DNA from 3 places in the Methylophilus sp. OH31 genome. Region 1 is predicted to be linked to each of the others. Evidence: predicted binding sites of a transcription regulator. Region 1 holds the regulator's gene; each other region holds the start of a gene.
What was found. Region 1 encodes sigma-54, which starts transcription at its own class of promoters, with help from an activator protein. Its sites were predicted from a motif close to TGGCACNNTTCCTGCT; they were not measured.
Positions count from the first base shown of each region.

Region 2: a site for sigma-54 is predicted at 4,057-4,072, ahead of OH31_RS15340 (type II secretion system protein). Genes of this name have one in related genera too.
Region 3: a site for sigma-54 is predicted at 8,498-8,513, ahead of glnA (type I glutamate--ammonia ligase). Genes of this name have one in related genera too.

Region 1 covers NZ_BAUS01000010.1:83,114-93,131, forward strand. The annotation lists gene OH31_RS11940 (SIS domain-containing protein) at 1-359, shown strand, start outside; gene lptC (LPS export ABC transporter periplasmic protein LptC) at 386-1,018, shown strand; gene lptA (lipopolysaccharide transport periplasmic protein LptA) at 1,034-1,690, shown strand; gene lptB (LPS export ABC transporter ATP-binding protein) at 1,702-2,448, shown strand; gene OH31_RS11960 (RNA polymerase factor sigma-54) at 2,455-4,002, shown strand; gene tyrS (tyrosine--tRNA ligase) at 4,048-5,286, opposite strand; gene OH31_RS11970 (anhydro-N-acetylmuramic acid kinase) at 5,407-6,534, shown strand; gene gltA (citrate synthase) at 6,700-7,989, shown strand; gene OH31_RS15285 (hypothetical protein) at 8,079-8,378, opposite strand; gene OH31_RS15290 (GDSL-type esterase/lipase family protein) at 8,348-8,668, opposite strand; gene erpA (iron-sulfur cluster insertion protein ErpA) at 8,756-9,112, opposite strand; gene OH31_RS11990 (polymer-forming cytoskeletal protein) at 9,165-9,557, opposite strand; gene OH31_RS11995 (hypothetical protein) at 9,626-9,988, opposite strand; gene argC (N-acetyl-gamma-glutamyl-phosphate reductase) at 9,988-10,018, opposite strand, start outside.
Region 2 covers NZ_BAUS01000002.1:61,232-71,249, forward strand. The annotation lists gene trmL (tRNA (uridine(34)/cytosine(34)/5-carboxymethylaminomethyluridine(34)-2'-O)-methyltransferase TrmL) at 462-926, opposite strand; gene OH31_RS01955 (GspE/PulE family protein) at 1,070-2,722, shown strand; gene OH31_RS01960 (type II secretion system F family protein) at 2,745-3,959, shown strand; gene OH31_RS15340 (type II secretion system protein) at 4,147-4,584, shown strand; gene OH31_RS01970 (prepilin-type N-terminal cleavage/methylation domain-containing protein) at 4,590-5,060, shown strand; gene OH31_RS14315 (hypothetical protein) at 5,094-5,717, shown strand; gene OH31_RS01980 (prepilin-type N-terminal cleavage/methylation domain-containing protein) at 5,734-6,477, shown strand; gene OH31_RS01985 (hypothetical protein) at 6,474-6,926, shown strand; gene OH31_RS15240 (DUF6701 domain-containing protein) at 6,944-10,018, shown strand, end outside.
Region 3 covers NZ_BAUS01000004.1:33,115-43,132, reverse strand. The annotation lists gene mutY (A/G-specific adenine glycosylase) at 1-839, shown strand, start outside; gene OH31_RS06805 (hypothetical protein) at 848-1,330, opposite strand; gene OH31_RS06800 (porin) at 1,698-2,927, shown strand; gene OH31_RS06795 (DUF6445 family protein) at 3,022-3,693, shown strand; gene ntrC (nitrogen regulation protein NR(I)) at 3,694-5,085, opposite strand; gene glnL (nitrogen regulation protein NR(II)) at 5,105-6,205, opposite strand; gene OH31_RS06780 (DUF4124 domain-containing protein) at 6,315-6,806, opposite strand; gene glnA (type I glutamate--ammonia ligase) at 6,932-8,341, opposite strand; gene OH31_RS06770 (rhodanese-like domain-containing protein) at 8,688-9,137, shown strand; gene aroE (shikimate dehydrogenase) at 9,179-10,003, shown strand; gene mtgA (monofunctional biosynthetic peptidoglycan transglycosylase) at 10,014-10,018, shown strand, end outside.

The sequences.
Region 1 (10,018 bases):
GCACGGGGGATGCGATCCCCGCTATCAGCGAGCATGGCACCGTACAGGAAGCGATTGCACAGATTTCGAGCAAAGGCATGGGGTTTACAGCGATTGTCGATAGCGCACAACACCCGATCGGCGTATTCACCGACGGCGATTTGCGTCGCCTGTTTATGCAAGGTGCCACCGATACGCAACAATCAATCAAAACGGTCATGAATACGCAGCCACGTTTATTGGGCATGCAACAAATGGCGGTTGAAGCAGTCAACCTGATGGAGCAATATAAAATTAACGGGTTTATGGCAGTGAACGAGCAGCAGCAATTAGTGGGCGCATTTAACATGCATGATTTACTCAAGGCAAAAATCGTTTAGGTTCACTGACGCCCTGGAACGCCCGCATGCTTAAACACCCCATCTTATTGCCAATTGCGTTAATGCTGTTTTTAGCGCTGCTGACATTCTGGATTAACCAGACCGTACAGGAGCAGGCGCTGAGCTTGAGCCGCTTAAGTCGTCACGATCCGGACTACATGCTCTATAACTTTGTCAGCACGCGTACCGACGCCACTGGCAATACCAAATACGTGTTAGCTGCGGCAGAAATGCGCCATTTTCCGGATAACGACTATACCGAATTACAGCGCCCGCGTTTCACCCAGTTTGGGCAGGATAAACCTTACACGCAAATTCATGGCCAGCACGGCAAAGTGTCAGCCAATGGTAAACTGGTCGAGTTTAGCAAGCAGGTCAAGGTCATACGCCAGGGCACGCTGGCCAAGCCTGAAATGCAGTTGCAAACCGAACATTTAACGCTGGAACCGGATACAGACCTCGCTTACACCGATTTGCCGGTCACTATCCGCCAGCTACCGGCGACGGTGATCACAGGTACCGGCATGCGTTTTGATAACAAGGCAGGCACCATGCAATTATTTAACCGGGTGCATGTACATTATGTACGCGCACCCGCAGTCGCAAAAACTGCAAGCCCGGCAGCGAAGGCGAAAACAGGCAATCACAAGGGTCGTTGATTCTGGAGAAATGAGTTGAACACGCACAAGCCATTATTTTATGCCACCTGCTTGACCTTATGGGCACTGCTATCGTGGTCAACCAGCGTGCTGGCTGAAGAGTCTGACCGTGACCAGCCGATTGAGCTGGAAGCGGATACCGTGACTGTGAATGATGCCAAAAAGATCAGTATTTATACCGGCAATGTGATCCTCAACCAGGGCACCCTGCAAATCAAAGCCGACAAAATGATTGTGCGTGAAGACCAGGATGGCTTTCAGCACAGCACCTGTACCGGCAACCCGACCACATTCAAGCAAAAACGCACTGGCAAAGACGAATGGATGCAAGGCAGTGGGCAGCGTATTGAATACAACGCGCGCATGGACAAGGTACAGCTATACACCAACGCCTGGGTCAAACGTGGTGAAGACCTGGTCACCGGTGACTACATCAGTTATGACGCCAATGCAGAGTACGCCGAAGTCATTGGCGGCACCAAGGCTAACCCCAATGGTACCGCCGGTAGCCGCGTCAAAGCGACCATTCAGCCCAAGAACAAAACCACGCCGCCTGTGATTGATAACAAGCCAACCTCGCAACAAGGGCTGCGCATGAACCGCTCACTGCAAATCAAAGTGGAACCGGCACCCGCCGACACCACTAATGAGCCTACGAAAGCGCAACCCTAAAGACCGGCCTTATGCAGACAACAGCTTCACCAGATCATAACCACTTACGTGTCAGCCACCTGAAAAAAGCCTATCAGGGACGCACCGTGGTTAAAAACACTACACTTGAGCTACGCAGCGGCGAAGTGATTGGTTTGCTCGGCCCGAATGGTGCTGGCAAAACCACCAGCTTTTACATGATTGTTGGCCTGGTCGCACTGGACGACGGCAGCATTACGCTGAATGGGGCAGATGTCAGCCGCGCGCCCATGCACGAGCGCGCCCGCATGGGCCTGGCTTACCTGCCACAAGAAGCATCCATTTTTCGTAAAATGACGGTGACTGATAATATTTTATCAATCCTGGAAACCCGCCCTTACACGGAAGAAGAGCGTGAAGCGCGGCTGGAGTCTTTACTGGATCAATTACATATCCAGCATATCCGTCACAGCCAGGCAGTCAGCCTGTCGGGCGGCGAGCGCCGCCGTGTAGAGATTGCGCGCTGCCTGGCCACAGACCCGAAATTCATCCTGCTGGATGAGCCATTTGCCGGGATTGACCCGATTGCGGTGATTGAGATCCAGAAAATTATCCGCTACCTGAGCAGCCAGAATATCGGCATTTTGATTACAGACCACAACGTGCGTGAAACCCTGGATATTTGTGACCGGGCGTACATCGTTAATGAAGGCGCTGTGTTTGCCGCAGGCACGCCAGACGAAATCATTCAGAACGAAGGCGTACGTGAAGTCTATCTGGGCAAGAATTTTAGGCTGTAACCTGATATGAAGCAAAACCTGCAATTACGCATCTCACAAAACCTGGCGCTCACCCCGCAACTTCAGCAGTCCATCCGCCTGTTGCAGTTGTCCACGCTGGAGTTAAGCCAGGAGCTGGAAACCATCCTGCAGGAAAATCCGCTGCTGGAAATGGCAGATGGCGAAGAAGGAGAATTTGAAGATAACTCGCCATTGGCCACCAGCTCGACAGACACAGAGCAGGTGGATGCAAGTTCATTTGATGTCGCGACCCAAAACGACCTCACTCCCCCTGCAGAGAGTCTGCGTGATGAACCACGTGACGAAACGAGCGGCACTGAAGGCGAACAACCAAATCTGAATGAAGAATTCACGCCGCCCGAGTTTGAAGATGACTACGAAGAGTTTGGCAGTGCCAGCAACTGGGACGAAGCGGGCCGCAACAACCTCGATGATGAAGATAGTGACTTCTCTCGCCAGGACGCCAACAATATCAGTCTGCGCGAACACCTGATCAACCAGATGCAATTGGCACATCTATCCAAGCGTGACATGGATCTGGTGAAATTTTTGCTCGACAGCATTAACGATGATGGTTATTTAGAGCAGGATCTACAGGAGATTGTCGACCTGTTGCCGCCAGAGCTGGAAATTGAGTTACTGGAGCTGGAAACCGCACTGAAATTGATCCAGAACCTGGATCCGATCGGCGTCGGTGCACGTGACCTGCGTGAATGCATCTTGCTACAACTGCAAGTACTGCCGCCTGAGACACCTTATTTGCGTATTGCGATGGCGATTGCCAAAGATCATCTGGCATTGCTGGCCAACAAAGACTTTGTCAAATTGCGCAAGGTACTCACTTGCGACGAAGCTGCACTCAAAGGCGCGCAACAACTGATTCGCCAGCAAAACCCCAAGCCAGGCAACGAGTTTGCGACCTTTAGCCATGACCACTTTATTCAGCACGATGTCGTGGTCAAAAAAATCAAAGGCATCTGGATGGCGTCGCTCAATGATGGCGTGATCCCCAAACTACGTATCAATCAGTTGTATGCAGATATCCTCAAGCGCAACCGTGAAAGCTCCGGCCAATATCTGCAGAGCCAGATGCAGGAAGCCAAATGGATGATTAAAAATATCCAGCAACGCTTTTCTACCATCTTGCGTGTGTCGCAAGCGATTGTGGACAGACAGCGCAATTTCTTTGAACATGGTGAAATTGCCATGCGGCCCCTGGTATTGCGCGAAATTGCCGAAGAGCTCGACTTGCATGAAAGCACGGTTTCTCGCGTGACAACACATAAGTACATGCTCACGCCACGCGGTGTATTTGAACTTAAATACTTTTTTGGCAGCTCAGTCGCCACCGATGCAGGCGGCTCATGTTCTGCCACCGCCATTCGCGCGCTCATCAAACAAATGGTCGCTGAAGAAAACCAGAAAAAACCATTGTCCGACAATCAAATCACCGATACGCTGGCGCAGCAAGGCATTGTGGTTGCGCGCCGCACCATTGCCAAATACCGCGAATCGCTGAATATCCCACCAGCCAATTTACGCAAATCGCTGTAAAACAAAAAGGCCGCAAATGCGGCCTTTTTTATCGGTAACGCCTGTTTACTGGATGGTGATTTTGGCAAACTTGCGCTTGCCCACTTGTGCCACCACGGTCACCCCTTTTGCCAATGACAGGTTTTTATCGTCAACTTTTACGCTATCCAGCTTCACGCCGCCTTGTTGCACGGCACGCATGGCTTCACTGGTGCTTTCCACCAGGCCCACCTGTTTCAGCAACTGGCTGATACTGATGCTATCACCATCAATCGCTACTGCTACCTCAGGCACATCATCAGGAATCCCGCCTTTGGCACGGGTCTGGAAGTCTTGCAGGGCTTTTTCAGCCGCCGCCTGGCCGTGAAAACGGGCAACGATCTCCTGTGCAAAACCGACCTTGATATTACGTGGATTGTCGCCAGCAGCCACTTGTGCTTTCCACTGGGCGATAGTTTCCAGGGTGGCAAATGACAGCAGGTCGATATAGCGCCACATCAGTTCATCAGAAATCGACATGATTTTGGCGAAAATCGTCTCAGGCGCTTCGCTGATACCAATATAGTTACCCAAAGACTTGGACATTTTATTGACGCCGTCCAGGCCTTCCAGCAACGGCATCATCAACACGCATTGCTGCGATTGGCCAGCCTGCTTTTGCAATTCACGGCCCATGAGCAGGTTAAATTTCTGGTCTGTGCCGCCCAGTTCCAAATCGGCCTGCAAAGCCACAGAGTCATAGCCCTGCAATAAGGGATACAAGAATTCATGAATCGCGATTGGCTGGTTGCCTTTGAAACGCTTGGAGAAGTCATCGCGTTCTAGCATACGGGCGACTGTATGGCTGGCTGCCAGCCTGATCATGCCCGCGGCACCGAGGTCGCTTAACCACTTGGAGTTAAACACAATCTCAGTTTTGGCCGGGTCCAGAATCTTGAATACCTGTTCGGAATAGGTGTCGGCATTCGCCTTCACCTGTTCGACCGTTAACGGCGGGCGCGTGGTACTTTTACCCGTCGGGTCACCAATCATGCCGGTAAAGTCACCGATCAGGAATTGAATCTGGTGCCCCAGATCCTGCAACTGGCGCAATTTGTTAATCAGCACGGTATGCCCCAGATGCAAATCAGGTGCGGTGGGGTCAAAGCCTGCTTTCACACGCAAGGGTTTGCCGGTTTTCAGCTTTTCAATCAGTTCTTGCTCGATTAATAGTTCATCGGCACCGCGCTTGATAATCGCCAGTGCGTTCACAATCTCTGGACTCAGTGCTTCAGTCGTCACTGAAGCTTGGTTTACGTCTGTCATAAAGGTTCTTTTTTTGAGGCGCGCGTTGCGCACGCCTCGTCATGAAAGTAAAACAGCTATTTTAACGTAATCCCATGCATTTCTGTAAGCCAGGCATGAGCAGTGTTACACTTATGCCTTATGAATTTTTCTGCCCCACCCACTCAAACGCGCCTGTTTATCGGCCTGATGTCTGGTACCAGTCTGGATGGGGTGGACGCAGTCCTAGTCGCGCAACACGGTGAGCACCTGCAGCAACAAAGCCAGTACTTCCTGCCTTATCCGGCGGATGTCAGACAAATCCTGCTGGATCTGCATACGCCAGCCGTCAACGAATTACATACCGCCGCTATAGTGTCCAATCAGCTGGCCGACCTCTACGCAGCGGCAGTGCAAGGCTTATTGCAAACAGCCAATGTATCGGCAGAAGCCGTGACGGCGATTGGCTGCCACGGGCAAACCATACGCCACTGTCCTGATCTGGCCAACGGCCAGGCCTATACCTTGCAACTGGGTAACCATGCACGCCTGGCGGAACGCACTGGCATCACCGTAGTCGGCGACTTTCGTAGCCGCGACATTGCGGCTGGCGGGCAAGGCGCACCATTAGTGCCCGCCTTTCACCAGGCAATCTTTGCAGCACCTGACACACATCGCGTCATTTTGAATATTGGCGGCATCGCCAACCTGAGCGACTTGCCGGTGAGCGGCAAGGTGATTGGCTTTGATTCCGGCCCCGGCAACTTACTCATGGATGCCTGGACCCTGCAGCACACAGGCCAGAGCTATGATGCTGGTGGCGCCTGGGCGGTACGTGGCGATGTCAATCCAGCCTTGCTGGCCGCTTTACTTGCTGACGCCTATTTTGCCCTGCCCATCCCTAAAAGCACTGGCCGCGACCTGTTTAACCAGGCCTGGCTCCATGCACACCTGCAAGCCCATGCTGACACGCCACAGAATGTCGCCCGTACGCTGCTGGAATTGACGGCAGTGACGATCGCCAATGCCTTGAAACAGCATTGTAGCGGTGCCGCAGAAATTTATGTCTGTGGCGGCGGTGCGCACAATATTGCTTTGATAGACAGGTTACAAACCCTGTGCGGCCGACCAGTGCAACACACGGATAGCCTGGGAATTGGCGTCGACTGGGTGGAAGCCGTTGCTTTTGCCTGGCTGGCGCAACGTTGCGTGGATCATCAACCCGGCAACCTGCCTGCCGTCACCGGTGCAGCAGGGCCACGGGTATTAGGCGCGATTTATCCGAATTAGGACTAAGACACCCTAAAGCAGTGCGAATGCACTCAACGTTTGATTTAAACTGGTGCAGGATTGAAGGCGATTTTTGAACTTTTCTCCCCTCATTTCCTTACAAGCCACCATATTCAAAAACGATTGCGTATAATTTAGACAACCTTGACTTAAACAGAGTGCGTTATGGCTACCAAAGCGACCATTACATTTGACAACGACAGTACCGCAATTGAATTGCCCGTCTTAAAGGGCAGCCTTGGCACGGATGTGATCGATATCCGCAACCTGGGCAAACATGGCTATTTCACGTTTGACCCTGGCTTTATGTCTACGGCCTCTTGCACCTCCGGCATCACCTTTATTGATGGTGAACAAGGGTTGCTGTATTACCGTGGCTACCCGATTGAACAGCTGGCAGAAAACTGTAACTTCCTCGAAGTTTCGCACTTACTGCTCAATGGCGAACTGCCGGACCTGCAACAACGTGAAGCATTCGTCGACACCATCAGCCAGCACACCATGCTGCACGACCAGATGAGCAATGTGTTTCGCGGTTTCCGCCGCGATGCCCACCCGATGGCAGTCATGATTGCGGTCGTAGGTGCCATGGCTGCGTTTTATCCCGACAATAACAATGTGGCTGATCCGGAATCTCGCCGGGTGGCCGCCATGCGTCTACTGGCCAAAGTACCTACGATTGCCGCCTGGAGCTACAAGTACAATGTAGGCGAGCCATTTATGTACCCCCAAAACAAGCTGGGATACGCAGAAAACTTTATGCATATGATGTTTGCGACCCCTTGCGAAGAGTATGTACCCAACCCGATCCTGGCACGTGCATTTGAGCGTATCCTGATTCTGCATGCAGATCACGAGCAAAACGCATCTACCTCTACCGTACGCCTGGTTGGCTCCAGCGGCGCCAACCCGTTTGCCTGTATCGCGGCCGGGATTGCCTCTTTGTGGGGCCCATCCCATGGCGGTGCCAACGAAGCAACATTGAACATGCTGGAAGAGATTGGCGACGTCAGCCGTATTGGTGAATTCATCAAACGCGCCAAAGACAAAACTGACAGCTTCCGCCTCATGGGCTTTGGGCACCGCGTCTATCGCAACATGGACCCGCGCGCCTCCATCATGCGTAAAACCTGCCATGAAGTATTGAATGAACTGGGTCTGCACGATGACCCTATGTTCAAACTGGCGATGGAACTGGAAAAAATCGCACTGGAGGATGAATATTTCGTCTCACGCAAACTGTATCCGAATGTCGATTTCTACAGCGGCATCGTCATGCGCGCCATGGGTATTCCAAACTCCATGTTTACCGCCATATTTGCGCTGGCGCGCACCGCTGGCTGGATTTCGCAATGGAGCGAAATGAATGCCGACCCTGAGCAAAAAATTGGCCGCCCACGCCAATTGTATGTCGGCTCTGAACGCAGGGAGTTTGTACCGTTACACCAACGCTAGCCACAGACTGAATCACGCCTGCAAAAACAAAAAGCCCGACATCAATAGATTGTCGGGCTTTTCATATTCTCCGATACTGATCGTTTCCGCTAACGCAACACACCAAGGTCATGGAGCTGTTTTGTCAGTGCATCCGCCAACTCACGATAACCTTCTGCATTCGGATGCACTTGATCGGCAAGCAGTCGGCCATCTGACAAGACAGCAGACACTGCGTGAGGCACTAATAGTGCGCCAGTTGCCTCGGCCGCGCGTGCATAGAGCGGGTGATCACTGAGCGGGCCAGCCAGACTCACTTCCGGCATGGCAATCAATATAGCGGCTGCATCCGCCTGCTGTACTAAATGTACGATACTTTTCAGGTTTTCCTCAACACGCGCTGGCGCCATTGCCGCAAGAAATCATTGCCACCCAACTCAATAATGACAACTTGAGGCCTATGCTGCACCAATAAGCCCGGCAAGCGTGACAAACCACCGCTGGAAACCTCCCCAGCAATACCGGCATTGATGACCTGCCAGCCGGTCTTGCGTGCCAGCAGTGTCGGATAATCCTGCGTGCCATGCTCGGCGCCTGTACCGTAGCTAATGCTATCGCCCAGAACAAGTACGGTCGCGCCAGCCGGGATAGCTTGCACCGCTGCTGCATGCTTGGTACAGCCCTGGCTGATGGTAGCCATACTTATGACAAGTAGCAGCCGGCATAAAAAAAGCCAAGCACACGCTTGGCTTTTCTCAATCATAAAACGCATGACTGAATGCAGTCGTTAAACCGAGAACGAGCTACCACAACCGCAAGTAGTGGTCGCATTCGGGTTGCGGATCACAAACTGTGAACCTTGCAGGCTATCGGTGTAATCAATCTCGGCACCGGCCAGATATTGCAAGCTCATCGGGTCAATCAGCAAGGTCACGCCGTCTTTATCGACTTGCGTATCATCGTCATTTACTTCTTCTTCAAACGTAAAGCCGTATTGGAAACCGGAGCAGCCACCACCGCTGACGAATACACGCAGTTTCAGGTCTGGCGTGCCTTCTTCATCAATCAGTTCTTTCACTTTTTTGGCGGCATTGTCGGTAAACACCAACGGTACGGGCATTTCAAGGGTAGCTTCTGCGGTCATCATAGACTCCTGTCAAATTCTCAATAACAATATGGCGACGAAAGTTTTAATTTCAAGTCGCTTCCGGGACGGCAGCCTCAGATGGCTCCCCCAGGTAAATCAGTTTTCCTTCAATCACCGCGCCGGTGTGCATTTCAAGTGATTTATAGTACAAGTCACCCACGATTCTGGCCTTGCTTTGTAACTCAATAAACACTGAAGAGCGCACCGGGCCGCGTATCATGCCATTCAAAACAATTTTAGAAGCTTCGACGGCGCCTGTCACGGCGCCATTTTCACTGATAATCAGCGTGCTGGGATGCTCACGTTTTTCAATCACATTCCCGGCAATCAAACCATCGACCCTTAACCCGCCCGCAAATTGCATATTGCCATTAATCTGTGTTTCATGGCCGATCAAGGTATCAATATGACTGTCGATTTGAACGCTTTTTTTGAAAAACATGCTACTTCCTGTTCCGAATTAACTTAAATGGCGATGGCCATTGAGCATCAGCCATATCATGCAGGCGGCTAACGCTTGGTCATATTCTTGTAAAACACCAATTCTTCTTTCAGTTTGATGCTTTCATCCTGCTGCGCCGTCAGGGTTTTGGCCAGGTTGTTACTGGTAGCCAGCTCCACTTGCAACTCCCGCTGCGAAGCAATCAGTTTTTTCTGTAATTCAATATTTTCAGTGGTCACTTGCCGCAAACGCTGACGTATATGCTCACCATCATCATCATGCACCACCCAGTAGGCCAAGGCAAAGCCGATAACGACATAGGTCACCGCCAGCATGCTTTGAAAATACCAGGGCCGATGAGAGCGCACTGCCACCTGCTTGGCGGTCAGGCCAAAATGGTTTCTCAGTCTTCTGCGTATCGGCCTGATCATTATGGCAACAAAGGCAGCACTTGCAAACCA
Region 2 (10,018 bases), on a different contig from region 1:
GAGACAAAATAAGGAAGAAGGGAGCGACTGTCCGAATCCCGCGGTGGGCTGCGTAGTGTGCAGCCCGCTAGGATGAGTTTCGTGACCGCTTATTTTGTTGAGCAACGCAAGGGAGCCGTCAGGCCGTGATGGCTGGGTGCCCTCCTCTTTGGTTACTTTCTGAGGGGCAAGCATCAGAAAGTGACTCGCCTAGAGGCGAAAAAGTACTACATCAATCCGTCAGCGCGTGAAGTCTACAGAGTTACTTATCCCTACGGTTTCAATCAAGTTCCCATGCCCATCCGCACTCAATTAGATTTATGGTGATAAATTATCGGAACTTTTCAAAACGCAGAAGACTCATATCAGCACGATGATGATGAATCATCTTTCCGCTTCTTTCCTCCCTGAGCGGAAGCCTTTACGATGAGGCCTGTTGCCCCGATTTACCCCTTAATCGGGGCTTTTTTTGCCTATTACTTTCACACGCCCCCGGGGAACCCGGTTTGACGCCAGGCTTCATACAGCAAAATGGCGGCTGAATTCGACAAGTTGAGGCTGCGGCTGTGCGGCAGCATCGGTAGCCTGACGCGATGTTCTGGCGCAAATTGTGCGCGGATGTCTTCTGGCAAGCCGCGCGATTCTGGTCCAAAGACAAACACATCTTCATCTTTAAACTGTAAATCAGTGTGTCTTGTACTGCCTTTGGTGGTGAGTGCAAACATGCGCTTGCCTTGCAGGCGCTGTTGGCATTCTGCCCAGTTCTCGTAGACGGTGAGTTCGGCGTATTCGTGGTAATCCAGGCCTGCGCGTTTAAGGTGTTTATCCGAGAGTTCAAAGCCTAAGGGCTTGACCAGGTGCAGTTTTGCGCCGGCATTGGCACATAAGCGTATGATATTTCCCGTATTGGGTGGAATTTCGGGTTCGAAAAGGACGATATGAAACATTTTTTGCAGCTTGTTTACAAACGTAAGGGTAGAATGTTGGTGATATGATAGACGAAGAAAAGTCTATATAGATAAATAATTACAACGCCATGGCTCGTCCCGAGAAAATTAGATTAGGTGAAATTCTGGTCAGACAGAATTTCATGACCCAAGCTCAGCTCGATCAGGCGCTGGAAGAACAGCGCAAGTCGGGTCGTCGCCTGGGGCGCGTGATTGCTGAAAAAGGCTACGCCAATGAGCGGCAAATTGCCGAGGCTGTCGCTTCTCAGTTGAATATCCCATTTTTGGACCTGGGCCAGTACGAACTGGACGTGAAGCAGGTTCAAAAACTCCCTGAAGTTCAGTCGCGCCGTTTCCGCGCCATCCTGCTCGAAGAACGTCCAAATAGTTTCCTGATTGCGATGGTTGATCCATCGGATGTGTATGCGTATGACGAGTTGGTCAGGCTGCTCAAACGCGACATTGATATTGTCGTCGTGCAGGAAAGTCTGCTTATGCAGACCATTGACCGCTCTTATCGCCAGACCGAGCAAATCTCTTCACTGGCGTTGGAGCTGCAAGAAGACCTCGCCGCCAGCAATGTTGATCTTGCCAGCCTGATGGGCGTTGATCTGGGCATAGATGACGCGCCTGTTGTTAAGCTGTTGCAGACTATTTTTGAAGATGCCGTACAGGTACGCGCGTCTGACGTACATATTGAGCCGCAAGAAAATAAACTGCTGATCCGTTTTCGTATTGATGGTGTGATGCACTTTCAGACGCAGTCGGATAATAAGATCGCTACTGCGCTGGTGATGCGCCTCAAAATCATGGCAGGCCTGGATATCTCAGAGAAACGCTTGCCGCAAGATGGCCGCTTTGGTTTTACCGTAAAAGGTCGCGCGGTGGATATGCGTATTTCTACCATGCCTACCCAGTATGGCGAAACCGTGGTGATGCGTTTGCTGATCCAGAATACCGGGCATTTCCAATTAGATAAATTAGGTATGCCGCCGGATTTACTGGCGCGTTTCCGTAAAATGATTGGCCGTCCAAGCGGTATGGTGTTGGTCACTGGTCCGACCGGTAGTGGTAAAACCACCACCCTGTATTCTGCGCTGAGTGAGTTGAATACACCAGAGACCAAGGTAATTACCGTAGAAGACCCGGTGGAATATCGTTTGCCGGGCATTATTCAAACCCAGGTCAACGAAAAGATTGAGCTGGACTTTCCCAAGTTATTGCGCGCTATTCTGCGTCAGGACCCGGACATTGTGCTGGTGGGTGAGATGCGTGACGAGGAAACTGCCCAAACCGGTTTGCGTGCCTCTATGACCGGCCATTTGGTGCTATCAACATTGCATACCAACGATGCCTCCACCGCCCCTGTGCGTTTGATCGATATGGGCGTACCGCGCTTTATGGTCGCCATGTCGCTGTTAGGCGTGTTGGCGCAGCGGCTGGTGCGACTCATTTGCCCGCATTGCGCCGTCGAGCACACCCCGAGTGAGTCAGAGTCAGTCTGGTTAAATCAGGTCATACAGCAACCGGATGTAGTTACTAATTTCCGTCATGGCAAAGGCTGCCAGCACTGTAACCGTACCGGCTATTTGGGGCGGGTTGGTTTATACGAATTTTTGGAAATGACCGATGAGTTGGCGATGGCCGCCAACATGCCGGATACCAATGTCTTCATCAAAAAAGCGCGCGAACGACTCAAAGGCAGAACCTTGCGCGATCAGTCACTGCAACTGGCGATAGATGGTAAGACTACGCTTGATGAAATCATGCGTGTCGATAATCAATTTGAAGAGTAATCCTTTTTAAAGAGCGCCGCCTATGCCGATATTTGAATATAAAGGACGTACCGACGATGGCATGATGGTCAGCGGCGTACAAGAAGCGGCCGACCTTGACGCGTTGGGTGCAGCACTCATACTTTCCAAAATCACCCCGATTGAAATCAAGCAAAAAGCGGCTGGTGCAGTTGCCTTTAATTTGTTTGAAGAAAAAGTCACCAGCCTCGATGTCATGCTGTTCAGCAAGCAGATGTATACCTTACTCAAGGCTGGTATCCCGATTATGCGTGCCTTGGCCGGCATTCAAAGCTCGGTTGGTAATGCCACACTGGCGCAAGTAGTCGGTCAGCTTCGTGTCAGCCTGGACTCAGGCCGTGAATTGTCAGTCGCCATGACTGAGCACCCTAAGGTGTTTGATGGCTTTTATATCAGCATGATCCGTGTTGGTGAAACCACGGGTAACCTGGACAATATCTTTCTGCGATTGGCGCAGCACATTGAGTTTGAGCGCTTTATGCGCGGCCAAATCAAGTCTGCTTTGCAATATCCCACCTTTGTGCTCATCGCGATGGCGATTGCCATCGTCGTTATTAACGTCATGGTGATTCCGCAGTTTGAAAAAGTATTTGCCAGCATGCATGCGGATTTGCCCTTCATCACAAAAATATTGATCGCGTTTTCCAGCTTCATGCGTAACTACTGGTTTGTGCTGATAGGCATGATTGCAGGGGCGGTCTGGATGTTCAAATCGTACACGAGTACAGAAGTTGGGCGGTCTCAATGGGATCGTTACAAGATGCGCATTCCTATTGCAGGCAAGATTATTTTCAAAGGCACCATGGCCAGGTTTGCACGCAGTTTTGCTTTGTCGACGCGTAGTGGTTTGCCGATTCTTTCGGCTTTACGCTTGGTCTCACAGACGGTTGAGAATGAGTATCTTGGCGCTAAAATTCTAAGCATGTCTGCTGGCATTGAGCGCGGTGAAACCATTCTTAGAACTGCCACGCAAACGGGGGTATTTAATCCACTGGTGCTGCAGATGATTGCAGTGGGTGAAGAGTCTGGTTCGCTGGATGATTTAATGCAAGAAATTGCCGATATGTATCAAGCTGACGTCGAATATGACGTTAAAACATTAGGCGCGCAAATCGAACCTATATTGATTATATTCTTGGGCATACTGGTATTGATATTAGCACTGGGTGTATTTTTGCCAATATGGGATATGAGTTCGGTGATGTTTAAAGGTGGTTAATTGTTTGTGCATATTTTAAAGGCAATTAGCAATACCTTTAGTATTAGGTCGTTGTAGAGGTGGTCGCAGGCATCGTTTAGTGTGGACCAAAATTGTCTGGCATGCCTTTTGCTAGCGATAAGTTAACGCAGTTATAACCTGCCACTGTGATGATAACGGTAGGGATTTTTGATTAGGAGTCTGAGTAATGAAAAAACAAGCTGGTTTTACATTGGTTGAATTGGTTGTAGTGATCGCGGTACTTGGTATTCTTGCTGCGACAGCATTGCCAAGATTTGTGAATGTGACGGAACGTGCAAACTTAGCAACAGCAAGAGGTGTGGCAGCATCTGTTCGTACAGCAGCTACATTGGTACATGCTGCGTGGATAGCGAGTGGGATGACTGCTGCCGGTAACGTGCCTGTTGATGGAGGTAACGTTGCCGTCAATGGGAGCGGTTGGCCAACAAATGCTACCGGTGGTATTGAAGCAGCGTTACAAAGCGTTTCAGGGGTTAATCTGGATCATGCCAGTGTTGCCAATTCAACCGTGTTTAGCCTGAGAGATACTGCAGCATGTTCGTTTACATATGACTCGACGACTGGTACGGTTAATGAGGCTAATATTACTGTTGCAAACTGCTAGTTGTTGTGACAGCGAAGGTATATTCAAACGGATTTACGCTAGTTGAGTTGGTGGTGGTGATTGTTTTAACTGCGATTTTAGCAGTAGTAGCCGCCCCCAGATTCGCAAATGGTGATATCTTCGAAACCCGCGGTGACGCGGGTTTACTTTCATCTACGCTTCGCTATGCGCAAAAAACGGCGATTGCCCAGCGCAAGCCGGTGTTTGTTATTCATACCGACGCTGTGCCAGATGTTGTCAGGCTTTGTTTTGACGCAGCATGTAATCAATCGGTAATTAGCCCTGAGACAGCGGCCGCTTATGTTTTTACAAGCTCTAAGAATGTGAATGTCGGTTCATCGAATGCGGGCTTAGGGTTTGATGGGCTTGGGCGTGCTGTGCCAAATCAGGCGGCGAGCTACACTGTCACAAATAGAAAAAATAATGCCCAGTCGTTGATAGTTAATGTCGAAGCAAATACAGGTTACATCCACTAAACAAACCATCTGGTCATTGACCCGGTGACGCATATGGGCAAACAAGATAATCACAAAAATAATAAATACATACCACCCAGCAAAAAAAACCATTACGGTTTTTCGCTGGTAGAAATGGTCGTGTTTATTGTGATTGTGACAACTGCCATTGCTGGTGTGATTGGTGCACTCGCTTTTATGAGTGGGCACTCCGCTGATCCACTCGCGCGCAAGCAAGCCATTGCGATTGCTGAATCACTCATGCAAGAAATCCAGCAAATGCCCTTCACCTTTTGCGACCCTGATGATCCCAATGCATCCACCGCCAACAGTTCGGCTGACTGCTCGGTGAATTCGCAAGCCAACTTAAATGGCCCAAGCCCGGCGACCGAGAGTCGCTACGGTGCAGCAAACCCTTTTGATAATGTCGCTGACTATGGTGGTTTTACCATGCCTGGCGGTGGTTGTACCGGCATCTGTCGCATTGGCGACTCTACTGCATTGGCAGACTTAAACGCTTATTCAGCGGCTGTTGCCATTACACAGGCGGGTGGGGCGGGTGCTTTTGCAGGCCTTCCTGCCGATGCGGTATTAAAAATTGTAGTGACGGTGAATGGCCCTGCCAGCACAACAATCCGCCTCACTGGCTTTAAGGTTCGTTATGCGCCGCGCATGTAAGCATTCTAGTCTTTCTATGTCTGGCTTCACCTTGGTGGAGCTGGTGATTGTCATCGTCGTGATGGCTATTTTGGGTGGCATTTCAGTCAGTTTTATCCGCAATTCAATCTTGGCTTATGTAAATTCTGAGGCTTATTACGAGCTTGCCGACCGTGCTGATATTTCCTTGCGCCGTATGTCACGCGATATCCGCAATGCCCTGCCTAATAGTGTGTGGGTGCCGAATGACACAGGGAGTTATGTTCAGTTTGTGCCAATTAAGGCAGGTGGCCGCTATCAGCAAGAAGACTTCGATGCAGGCAGTCTTACGCTGGATGTACTCGGGCCGATGGTGAATGTAGATGCCGGGGACCGGCTGGTTATTTATAACATGGGCATTGCTGGGGCTGATGTGTATGAGGGCAACAATATTCGGCCAGTAAGTGCTAATGCAAACTCAGTCACATTCACAGGTGCACTTTTTCCGTTTGCTTCACCGGGTAGCCGTTTTTATGTAGTGAACGGTGCTGTCATTTATGCCTGCGATCTTCCTAATCGCCGTTTGGTGATGTATTCAAATATTCCTATCGCTTCCGGGCGTGTGACCAATTTTAATGGGCTGACAGCTAATATTGTCGCTGACGATGTGACCGAATGTAGTTTTACCTATACGCCTGGCGTCATGCAGCATTCCAGTGTCGTCACTGCGCAATTGACGCTCGCAAAAAACGGTGGCGTGGCAAGATTGGTTAACTTGATTAATGTGGTGAATTCGCCATGAAAAGCATTGCTTATCGCGCAAAGGGTTTTATGTTGCCTGTGGCAATATTTTTACTGGTGACTTTGGCTGGCCTGGTGGGTTATGCCATGCGTTTGTCGCTGCTGGCCAATCTGGGCACGATACAAGATGTGCAAGGCGCAAATGCGTATTTGGCGGCAAGGGCGGGCGTAGAGTGGGGGGCTTTTCAGGTATTATCGCCGGGCTCAACCGATATGAAAGCTTGTTTCGCTTCGCCGTCCACTTTGACGATTAATAACTTTAATGTGTTATTGACCTGCGACCGCAGTGTGCTTCAGGACAAAGGCAACACGCAGAATGTTGGCATGTATACCATTACCTCAACGGCTTCGCTGGGGGTCGTGGGTGCACAAGACTACATAGAACGAAGAATTACAGTGACTCTCGGTCGATGCTTATATAGCGGCCCGCCTGTAGAGGAATGTAATTAATCTAGGATACTTATTTCGTGTGTAATTTAACTAAATTGATATTAAAGACGCTTCTGCTTGCTGCGGGAGTGATTTTTTATACCAGTGTTAATGCCGCGTTTGTTCATCTCAACAGTGCCGGTGGCGTGTCAACATCTGATGGCCTGCACATTATCATCGATGATTCCACCCAGCTTCAGGTAGTGAAAAATAAAGGTGGTCAAGTTTATCAGTCGACTTATACCCCAGATCGCACTTTTAATATAAGCATGTTTAATAACAATGCTGCTAATCCACAGGTTAACACCTCAACCAGCCGCTTGGATAATGGTGTATACATTCGAGGCAATAAAACTATTTATGGGCCGAATCATTTTGCGGCCTCCTCCTCTTCTCCAAGTGCTTATACAACTGTTCCGATGACTGGCCCAACGCCTGCTACGGCTACCGCAGGCGTGGCGCAAAGAGCTACTTCACAATTTACGGTGCCATATAACTCGCTCACTCAGGGGCCAACCGTGACCATTGTCTGGAGCTATATTTATCCATATGATTTTGTGACGGCAAACGTCACGTTGACTATCCCAGCATTGTATCCTGTGAGTGCATCTAACCCAGTTCGTTATTATCATGTTGTAGATACGTATTTAGGTGGAAATGATTACGGGTGTGGTGTCCGCTACGTAGATACCAATAATAAGCAGGTGGTTGGTACTTATCCTCAGACCAGTAGTGGCTGCCCGACAAGTACAGGATTGCCTGCTAACCTGGATGTTGTTGAAACCTTTCGAGAGCGGGATGGGCTGAAGTTTAGCCATTATTGCGTCGGTTTTTACGACTTTTGGGGAACAAATAGCAGTACTGATTGCGACATCACGACCACTAATTCGCTGAGTGATACTGTGAGTAAAACATACAAAGATACCGGCATGGCGGTCGAGTATGATTTTACATTACCAGGCACGTATACGTTCAGTTATGATTTTGTTGTAGGTTCTACCGCAGTCCCTAACTACGATCATCTGGAAATTCGTCACGCTGGTAGCAGCTCGCTTTGCCCTTTTGAGATTAAAGTCCTAGCCTGTTTATCCTCTACAGTGCCTTGTCCGGATGATCAAATGTTGAGTTCGGGGGCTTTGTCAGGCGACCTATTGCCTGCTAGCTCATCCAGTTTGACCAAAACGCCAGATCGGTCGTTTAATTTAGGTTCTGCGAATACTATAGATACATTTACCTATCAGAGCAGTACGGCGACTACTTACACTTTAGGTGTTAATAACTTGACCAAAGCACCGCTGAATGGCGTGAAATGCTGGAACACGGCAACTAGTTCACAAAGTTGCAGCTTTGTTGTCACAAACACGCCATGTTTGAGTTCGTTTGAGTGCATGGAAAGTGGGCTGACCTATAATAATTTGTCAGCGGTGACCAACAAACGCAATCCTATTTATACCAAGCTGACTCGCAAGGCGTTCGATCTGGATGTGTACGCATTGCTGACCAGCGGTGTTCAGGCGACCGCCTATGTATCTGCTGCAAACGGGGTGACAGTTGAGCTAGTCAATGACACTGGCAGTGGCTGCGGGGCGACTGTGGTGGCTACTAAAAAGATTTCATTTTCCTCTTCTTCGACTAACCCTGGTAAGCAAACCGTATCATTTAGTGATACCGATGTGCTTAACTCCTACCCGAGTTTGAGGTGTCGGGTCACTGATACTAGTGTAGGTAAAGTAGGATGCTCTACAGATAATTTCTCGGTGCGCCCACAGTCATTCACTGTGACCTCTTCAAACGCAACGCCTGCTTCTCCGGGGCCAACGGCTACGCCGGTTCTTGTCGCAGGTACTAGCACTTTTAATTTAAAGGCCGTGACTGGGGAAAGCAATTATACCGGTACCCCAAAAGCTGTGCCGGTTGCCCATTCTGGGGCACCTGCGGCGGGGGTGATCAGTTATACCGTTGGTGTAGGTGTTAATGCTCAAACAATAACAGGCACTTTACCTGCTGCCATTAGTGGTGTCAGCACAGCAGACAATTTTACGTATAGCGAAGTTGGCCTACTCCAGTTTCCGGCTGCGGCTACAAGCGGCGTTTATGATGATACGTTTACTGCAGTAGATAGGGCAAATGGGGATTGTGATACTGCAACAGCTGATAATACTGGAGGTAGTGGAACTGTAAAATTTTATGGATGCACCATAGGTAGCACTAGCGGTTACTTCGGACGGTTTATTCCTCAAAGGTTCGACATTAGTACAGGCACCGTTACAAAAGCCTGTGGAACGTTTGCCTATTACGGTCAAGACACCACTAGTCAAGCAGCCTTGGATACTCAATTCACTATTACGGCTAAAAATGGGCTTGGTGCAACGACTCAAAACTATGTGGGTAGTTATGCCAAATTTGACCCTTCAACCTGGGGTAACTTTAACTTTACGACCAACCCTGCACTAACTACTGTTGCATTAACCCGCAGCACGGCAAGTAACTCTCTGACAGGCAGTTGGGCGGCTGGCGTCGCCCCGATGACCGCCAAGTTTTATGTGCCTCGCGCAAATGCACCGATTAACGAACAAATAGTGACGGTGCGCACACAAATACAAGATTCAGATGGTGTTACGACCACTACGTCTCCATTTGCTATCGCTAGTAGTGTGCCGTTTCGGTATGGGCGTCTTGTCATCACTCCAGTACATGGGTCGGAGTTGCTGCCGCTCACAGTGCCGCTTGAAGCACAGTTCTGGGGAGGTACCGGCTACAGGCGTAGTACCGAAGATAGTTGTACCACTTTTGATATCAAGACCATAGCGATGCCTACCGCTAGCTACAGAGGTAATTTGAACGCCTGTGAAACGGTGTTGAGTGGAAACACCACCATGATCAAAGGGATAATGTATTTGCGGTTAAGTGCGCCGGGCGTGACTGGCAATACGCCCAATACCGGCAGTGTGGATCTGGACTTGAATTTTGAGGGGGCAGGCGGTGATCAAACCTGTGTGGGCCCCGGCACGACACAATCAAATGCGATCTCTGGGACGGCAGGGATGCGCAACTGGTTTGGTGCCGATCCACTTGGCCGTGCCACCTTCGGCATCTACAAGGCGCCCATTATC
Region 3 (10,018 bases), on a different contig from region 1:
CGCAGGACGAGGTGATGCGTCATTGGAGTGGTTTGGGCTATTACTCCCGCGCACGTAACCTGCATCATGCTGCGCAGACTATCATGCGTGAGCATAGTGGTATTTTTCCAACAGATTTCGTTACTATCCAAACACTCAAGGGCATAGGCCGCTCAACGGCTGCCGCGATTAGTGTATTCGCTTTTAATCAGCGCCAGACCATTTTAGATGGCAATGTTAAGCGTGTGCTGGCCAGGTTGTATGCGGTAGATGGCTGGCCAGGCTTGCCCGAAGTTGAAAAAAAACTGTGGCAAATTGCTGAAGCGTTATTGCCTGATGATGGTTTGCCAGCGTATGTGCAAGGCTTAATGGACTTTGGTGCGACCTTCTGCACGCGCAGCAAGCCGCGGTGCGATGATTGCCCTATGCAGGATCAGTGTCAGGCATATCAACAACAGCGTGTGGCTCAGCTACCCGCCTCTAAACCGCGCAAAGCATTGCCAGAAAAGCAGGTCACCATGCTGATGATTGTGGATGCGGGTGAGATTTTGCTGGAGCGTCGGCCCAATCAGGGGATATGGGGAGGGTTATGGAGCCTGCCTGAATTATCTTCTACGCAAATAGCCGTGCCGCATGTGCAGGATAGCCTGGGATTGGAAACCGAAACACTCGAAGTGTTGCCAGTGTTGTGGCATACCTTTACACATTTCAAACTTGAAATTACGCCGCAACCATTACAGCTGACCGGGCGACGGCCTGCCCTCCCCCCTCATATGCAGTGGCTGACCTTCTCTGACGCGATTTCAGCGGCACTGCCAACGCCAGTGCGTACTTTAATTAAAGCGTTCAAACAGCCTTAGGCGGGTGCCTAGAGGTTTGCGAGTCGAAATACATGGGTGGCCAACTCGGCCTGATTGTTCTTGAGATGTTTTAATAAAGAAGGCGCGCTATCAGGTTTCACCAGCGCTTTTGTGTAAATCACAGGCAACTCAAAAATAGCGATTTCGCGCTCAACAATATTCAGGTTTGCATGTGCGGAGCCTTGAATCACATCCATGAGCTTGTCGTATACATTGTCCGTGACGCGGGTATAAGGGAATAAAATCCAGAAGTCAGTGCCTTCCCTGCCGACCAGGTCTGAACGTCTAAACGAACGCTGCAAATCGTGTGTCAAAGAAGAGAGCTGGCGCAATGCCTCAGGCGCGCCATAAGCCTCGCCCAGGCTGTTGTCATCCCCATAGGCAATTCTCACCAGGGCGACATTGAAGTCATCAGAGTGTCTGATCAGCACTTGGCAAATCCAGTCTAATGTATCTATAAAACGACTACATAACTGAATGTCAGAAATCATGAGAAGCCCCGGTTAGAATCATATATAAAGGTATGGACAGCAAAAGACACTGTTAAACATTGCTATCCTAGCAGAAACTTTTAGATAAATTCAGTTTGAACAGCCTAGTAAAACCGCTCCTTTTCATAACCTTGCAATTTCCAGAACTAGTCAGACTGTTGCAATTCTGCAACAAATCAAACTTGCGCTAAGCAATTTGACGTATTCACTTGCGCCAAAAGCCCTGCATTTGCAAAAATTGCTCTGACCTTGTTGGAAATGCTTTAGGTGATTCCGCAGGAGTTCTCGAGTATGAGCGTTTTTTGCGCTCATCTTAAAAAGCAATATCCTTACACAAGTTGTGAAAACAACATTTTTGGAGATTCGTATGAATACAAAATTGAACGTTGCAGTTGCAGCAGCTCTGTTCGCTGCCGCTACTGGCGCACAAGCTGGCATCACTATCCCAGCTGGTGACTGGACTCTGGACATTGGTGGCGTTGTTAACGCTTACTACACTCACACTAGCTTCAGCGGTGATGATTCAGCTGCTGGTGAATATGCAAACGGTGATAGCGTAAACAACATCACTACCGGTTTGTTGCCAAACTACCTGAGCGTTTCTGGTAAAACACGTCAGAACGACCTGGATGTTGGTTTCACAATCAGCATCAACCCAGGCGCGTCTACAACACGTGCTGGTATCCAAAACCAAGATGATGTTCGCGGTGGTAGCAACCAAGAAAACCGTCAAGCATTCTTGACATTCGGTGATGCTTCATGGGGTTCTATCAAGCTGGGTAAAGATCTGGGCATCTACGCTTCAGACGCTATCTTGAACGACCAAACTCTGTTGGGCGTTGGTTCTGCTGCTGGTTCTTTGGCTGGCAACACAACAACTTTGGGTCGTATCGGCCGTGGTTTCATCTATGCTGACTGGAAAGCACAAGTTGCTTACACATCACCAAACTGGAACGGTTTCCAATTCACAGCTGGTGTAACACAAGCTTGGAATGCATTGGCTGCTGATATCGGTACAGTTGGTTCAGCTGGTTCTAACCAACGTGGTGGTTCACAATCTGCTTACGAAGGTAAAGCTTCTTACGAGTGGACTGGTGACCTGGCAGGTAAAGTATGGGTTTCTGCAATCAGCCAAAAAGTTGCTGGCCTGAACACTGGCGTTACAACCTTTGGTGATGACCGTGCAACTGCATGGGATATCGGTACAAGCCTGAAATTTGCTGACTTCGGTCTGGTTGGTTACTACGGTCAAGGTAAAGGTATCGGCCAAACAGTTCAACTGTTGAACGGTTTCGATGCTAACGGCAAACGTCGTGATTCTGACAACTGGTACGTTCAAGGTTCATACACTATTCCTACTGTAGGTACTAAACTGGCTGCTTCTTATGGCCGTTCTACATTAGATGGCAATGGTGGCGAAGACCTGAGCGAGTTGAAAGCTAGCATGTGGACTGTTGGTGCTTACCACCCACTGACCAAGCACTTGAACTTGGTTGCTGAATACTCTGTAGCTAAAGACGATACAAGCTTCCGTACCGCTGCTGATACAGATCTGAAAGCAAAAACCATCTCTCTGGGTGCGATCCTGTTCTTCTAGTTTAATTGCAGTTTAACTGCTTAAATTAAAAGTCAGAAAAACGGCAACTTCGGTTGCCGTTTTTTATTGAGTAAATACATAGAAAGTTTTAGCTATGAAGCTTTACCCGGTGACAGTGATTTCCGATTTTTATGAGAATCCAGACGAAATCAGAAAATACGCTTTGGCGCAAAAATATACCTATTGTCATGAGATGAAAGATATCGAGTATGTTTTCCCAGGTAGTCGAACAAAAGAGCTTAGAGATTTAAGTCAGTCACTCTATGAGAAGGTGTGTAAAAAGCTCATTAGTGTGTTTCATATCCCTGAACATGATGTGATGCGTTGGCAAATAAACACCAGTTTTCAAATTGTTGAGGCGGGATATGGCCATGGCTTGATTCATCAGGATCAGAATACGGTATTTGCTGGTGTGCTTTATTTAACACCGGATGCGCCGCTTGATTCCGGAACGTCTTTATTCAGAAAGAATGCCAGCTACGATGAAGACTTATACTGGACGCAGATTAAAGAGAATGATGAGCGATTTAAACGCAAAGAGCCGATAGATTTTAGCTATCACAACATGTTTGATGAGGTTGTGCGTGTTAATAATGTCTATAACTCGTTAATTCTTTTTGAAGGTGACATTCACCACTGCGCCAATCAGTTTTTTGGAGAAACAAAACAAGATTCACGACTGGCGCAGGTGTTTTTTATTACTAAAATTGATGCAAATAAAGAAAGCTCTTTTCCATTGTTACGCGTGAAAAAGCAACCGCTTTAATTAGTCATCAATCCCGAGCTCTTGAATCTTACGCGTCAGCGTATTGCGCCCCATGCCTAACTGATTGGCTGCTTCAATGCGGCGGCCATCAGTATGCGCCAAGGCGCGGGTGATAAGGATGCGTTCAAACTCCTTGGTTTTTGCATCCAGGATATTGGTTTCACCTCGATTGAGCGCATCGGTAACTTCTTGAGCCAATGCTTCTTGCCAGGAGCCGCCTGTATTATGCTTGCCGGTGTCCTCTTTCAGTTCTGGCGGTAGATCATTCACGTCTACGTTCTGCCCAGGCGCCATGACGGTGAGCCAGTGACAGACGTTTTCCAGTTGGCGGACGTTACCGCTCCAATTCACTGACATCAGGTATTTGATGGCCGCTTGGGATAATTGTTTAGGCTCTACACCCAGCTGCTGAGCGCTGTGGGCGAGAAAATGCTTGGTCAGCAAGGGGATGTCTTCCCTGCGCTCGCGCAAGGGCGGCAGGCGCAGGCGGATGACGTTTAAACGGTGAAACAAGTCTTCACGGAACAGGCCTTGTTTAACGCGCTCTTCCAGATCCTGGTGCGTGGCCGCAATGACGCGCACATTGACCTTGATCGGCTGGTGACCGCCGACCCGGTAGAACTGGCCATCGGATAGCACGCGCAATAAACGTGTTTGCAAATCTGCAGGCATGTCACCGATTTCATCCAGAAATAAGGTGCCGTTGTCTGCCTGCTCAAAGCGCCCTCTTCTGGCCGCCGCGGCGCCGGTAAAAGCGCCGCGTTCGTGGCCAAACAATTCGGATTCCAGCAAGTCTTTAGGGATCGCTGCGGTGTTAATCGCGATAAATGGTTTGTCTGCGCGTGGGCTATGTCTATGCAATGCGCTCGCTACCAGCTCTTTACCACTGCCAGACTCACCATTGATGAGTACGGTGGAATGCGAGCGGCTCAAGCGACCAATCGCGCGGAAAACCTCTTGCATGGCTGGTGCCTGACCGATAATTTCTGGCGATGGGCCGGTGTCTTCGACGGCTTCAACCGATTGGCGCATGCTCTCTTCAACCGCACGTTTGATAATTTCAATGGCTTGGTCGACATCAAAAGGCTTGGCCAGATATTCAAAGGCGCCACCCTGAAAAGCAGCCACTGCACTTTCCAGGTCGGAGTAAGCGGTCATGATAATGACGGGAATATCCGGGAAGCGCTGTTTTACCTCTGACAGAAAGTCCAACCCGGAGCCGTTAGGCATGCGAATATCGCTGACAATCACTTGTGGTTGTTCGCGGTTTAAGGCATTCAGCGCTTCTGCAGGGGACGAGAAGGTTTTGAAATCAAAGTCTGTGCGTGCCAGTGCTTTTTCAAACACCCAGCGGATGGATTTGTCGTCGTCTAAGATCCAGATTGGTTTCATAGCTATTTCTCGTCAATTATTATGCTGATGATTTTAATTGCGTACTTTCAATCGGTAGCAATATATGAAAGGTTGTTTTGCCTGGCTGTGAATCGCAATCTATCATGCCATGGTGCTGCGTAATAAATGTTTGCGCCAGGGCAAGCCCCAGGCCTGTGCCGCCTTCGCGACCAGAAACCAGGGGGTAAAAAATACGTTCTTTAATGCCTGCCGGGATGCCGGGGCCGTTATCAATAATTTCAAGATGGATACCAACGCGGTAGCGTTTCCTGGCCAGTGTAATCTGGCGTTCTGCACGCGTGCGGAAGGTAATACTTGCGCTTTCCGTCTGGCTTTGTTGCATGGCTTGCGCGGCGTTGCGGGCGATATTCAGCACCGCCTGAATCAACTTTTCGCGGTCGCCTATCAGTTCAGGCAGGCTGGTATCGTAATCGCGAATGACGCGGATATGGTTGGGGGATTCCGCCAGCAATAAACTGCGTACGCGTTCCAATACTTCATGAATGTTGGTCGGCTCGTATTTAGGTACGCGATGGGGCGCCAGCAGTCTGTCCATCAAGCTATGCAGGCGATCAGCCTCTTTAATAATGACTTGCGTATATTCTTTCAGGCTGGCTTGTGGCAGTTCGAATTCAAGTAATTGCGCTGCGCCACGCAAACCGCCTAAGGGGTTGCGAATTTCATGTGCCAGATTGCGCAACAACTCTGAGTTGGCTTGCTGTTGAATCAGCATGCGCTCTTCGCGCGCAATGCGTAATTGCTGGTCCATTTGCACAAATTCCAGGATCAGCATGTCTTCTGGCGTTTGGTTGAACGTGGTTGAAATGGGCGTGACGGTACAAGTGACCGCCGTGGTGTGCCCGCGTTGTGTGGTCAGCGTGAACTCGTGTTCCCGAAAGGGACCTTGAGTTTGTATGGCATTGGTGACTGCCATTTGCAGAATCTCGCAATTCACGAATACATCGTGAATGTGCAGGCCGTGAATTTGGTTGGCGCTAAACGCGAACAGTATCTCTGCACTCGAGTTTGCATAGGTTACTTCCAGCTGGTTATTGAGCAGAATCACTGCTGTTGCAATGTGCTCTAAACCGCTAAACCCGTGGGGAGATTTTTGAACCATATCCTAAGCTTGTTAAAAAGAGTGAATCACGCCCTGTTTTAAAGCAAAAGCCAAGCCAATTCTAACTCAGGTGTCAAAAATGGTTTAAAGAATTCCCAAAATGGTGCGTTTACAGATTAAGTTCTTTGTTGAGTAGCTCGATGTTACGCTCATGGGCCTGAATTTCGGCTTCAATCACATGTAGTTTTTCATCGTATTTTGCGACGTTTCTAAAGGTTTTTCCATTGGCGCCTTTATAGACTTCGGGCGTATTTTGCGCCTCTTCGTAGAGCTGTTTTGCATGTTCAAGTGCTTGTTTTTCTTGCTCTAATTCACTCATGAGCAATTCGCGGCGTTTTTGGTCGCGCTGGTTTTGCGTCTGGTTATCCACTTTGGGGAAATTAGCCGGAGAGGGGGCTTTTGCGCTAGGTTTTTTTTCGCGTGCAACGGGAGGTGGCTCTGCCGTTTTTGGGCCGCTAATGACCAATTCTGCTTTGCTGTGACCTTCTGGCTTGATATTGGTGTAAGTGGTCACACCATTGCTGTCCGTATACTTGTATATATCCGCCAGGCAGCTGCTTGATACCAGTACAAAGGCGAGAACGTAAAAAAGTCTTTTCATGGCAATAGTTTAGAGTAGATTGTTGAGGTTATCAACGTGTCTTTACTGCAAAAGGTTGACGATGCTGAGTGTGCATAAAAAAACAGGGCAGCCTAAGCTGCCCTGTTTTGGTGCGTCTCTTGCGATTAGCAGGAGTAGTACAAACCAAACTCAACAGGGTGTGGTGTTTGACGCAATTTAGTCACTTCTTCCATTTTCAATGCGATGTAAGAGTCGATCCAGTCATCAGTGAATACACCACCGCGTGTCAGGAACTCGCGGTCTTTGTCCAGATACTCAAGCGCTTGCTCCAATGAAGAACACACGGTTGGGATCAATGCATCTTCTTCTGGTGGCAGATGGTACAAGTCTTTTGTCGCTGGTTCACCTGGGTGAATCTTGTTCTGAACGCCGTCCAGGCCAGCCATCAGCAAAGCTGAGAAAGCCAGGTATGGGTTGGCAATCGGGTCTGGGAAGCGCGCTTCAACACGGCGTGCTTTGTCTGAATGCACGAATGGAATACGGATCGCAGCAGAACGGTTCTTAGCAGAGTAAGCCAGTTTTACTGGTGCTTCGTAATGCGGTACCAAACGCTTGTAAGAGTTAGTGCCTGGGTTGGTGATCGCGTTCAATGCGCGAGCGTGTTTGATGATACCGCCGATGTAGTACAGGGCGAAATCGCTCAAACCAGCGTAGCCGTTACCTGCAAACAGGTTTTTGCCATCTTTCCATACGGATTGGTGTACGTGCATACCAGAACCGTTATCGCCAAACATTGGTTTAGGCATGAAGGTCGCAGTTTTGCCGTAAGCATGTGCTGTGTTTGTGACCACGTATTTCAGGATTTGTGTCCAGTCAGCACGTTGTACCAATGTTGCAAATTTAGTACCGATTTCACATTGACCAGCAGTCGCCACTTCGTGGTGATGCACTTCAACAGGCACGCCCAACTCTTCCAGTGTCATCACCATCGCAGAGCGGATGTCGTGCAATGAGTCGACTGGAGGCACTGGGAAGTAGCCGCCTTTAACGCCTGGACGGTGGCCTGTGTTGCCGCCTTCGAATTTTTCACCTGATGACCAGGCTGCTTCTTCGGAGTTGATCTTAACGAAGCTACCACCCATGGTGGCATCCCATTGTACGCTGTCAAAAATGAAGAACTCTGGCTCAGGACCGAAGTAGGCTGTGTCGCCCAGGCCGCTGGATTTCAGGTAGGCTTCTGCGCGTTTTGCCAGGCTACGTGGGTCGCGGTCGTAACCTTTACCATCTGTAGGGTCAACAACATCACAGGTTAAAACCAATGTTGGCTCGTCAAAAAACGGGTCAATGTATGCGGTGCTTGCATCAGGCATCAGTTGCATGTCAGAGGCTTGAATGCCTTTCCATCCAGCGATGGAAGAGCCGTCAAATGCATGGCCTTCAGTAAATTTATCTTCGTCGAAGTGAGAAACTGGCACAGTCACGTGCTGCTCTTTACCTCTGGTATCGGTAAAACGGAAATCAACAAATTTGATGTCGTTTTCTGCAACCAATTTCATTACGTTTGCAACGGACATTACATTCTCCTCAATGATCAAGGTCTAAATTTTAAGTTGCACACGCAAAAAGCGGGGCATGTTGCGGATGTCCCGTAACGTGAGCAAGTGTCAAACAATGGATAGTTGGAATTCAGCCGGATGACCGAATCCCAGGAAATCTCAATGTGTAATATTAGCAGGAAGCATGCCACGCCAAAATAACCATTTTGCATGGTTAAGGGGTATCTTACATAAAATTATAAAAACATCATGCACTATTTGTGTGCAATGCAACAAATTGAGCACCAAAATTGTGCATTGTGATTTTGACTTGCTTTCGCGGGTATACTCGCCGTTTTAGTCCTTGTGTGAATGAAGGTGTGATTTGGAAAGCGTAGAAAATATCTTAACTCAGGCCCATGCCCGCGCCTCACAAACTGGCTTGTCATATGCGGGTGCGGTGACGCCGCAAGAAGCCTACGCATTGATTAGCCAGAATAGCGAAGCGGTGTTGGTCGATGTACGCTCACGCGCGGAGTTGGAGTTGGTCGGGCGTGTGCCTGTTGCGACCCATGTAGAGTGGGCGTTTTACCCTGGCATGGTGGCAAATGCCGAGTTTGCTGCACAATTGCAAGCGCAAGTGGATAAATCACGCACGGTGATTTTTATGTGCCGTACAGGCGGACGCAGCCATAATGCGGCTCTGCTGGCACAGCAATTGGGCTATAGCAATGTTTACAATATGATTGAAGGCTTTGAGGGCGAGGCCAATGCGCTGAAGCAAAGAACCTTGATTAATGGCTGGAAGCATGCTGGCCTGCCGTGGACTAATTAACGCTGTATCAATCACTTTAGACAAATGAAGCTTTGCCGCGTATGACCGTTGAAAAGTATGCAGTGATTGGTCATCCAATCGAACATAGCAAATCGCCATTGATCCACCAGGCATTTGCACAGCAATTCAATAAAGCGATTGTTTACGAGAAGGTGCTGGCGCCTTTGGATGGCTTTGCTGCAACGATTGCGCGCTTGCAAGCCGACGGTTATGTGGGCGCCAATGTGACGGTGCCATTTAAGTTTGAGGCTTTTGATGCCTGCCAGGATTTATCTGCGCGGGCGCAGGCAGCAGGCGCGGTGAATACTTTAAGCTTCAAAGCTTCGCAGTTACTTGGTGACAATACGGACGGCTGCGGCCTGGTCAACGATATCCTCAAACATCAGCAAACGCGCCTGGCTGGCAAAACCATATTGTTGCTTGGTGCTGGTGGTGCTGCGCAAGGCGTGGTGTTGCCTTTGCTTGAACAGCAGCCATTACAACTGACAGTCGCCAATCGCAGCCTGGATAAAGCGCAGGCCATGGCGGATCGGTTTGCAGCAGACGCTGATCGTACAAAGGTCACATTGCAGGTGCAGACATTTGCCGACTTATCGCAAGGCTATGATGTGGTGATTAATGCTACCTCAGCCGGGTTAAACGATAGTGTGTTGCAAATTCCAGCACTGGTATTCCAGCAACATACGCTGGCCTACGACATGATGTATGGGCGTGACACGCCCTTTATGCAGCAGGCGCGGGCTGCAGGGGCGCGCGTGGCAGATGGCTTGGGCATGCTGGTAGAGCAGGCGGCCGAAGCATTTTATCTCTGGCATGGTTTGCGACCAGACACTGCTTCTGTGATCCAGTCTTTCCGTCAGTCCTAGGTTTCTCACAATGAA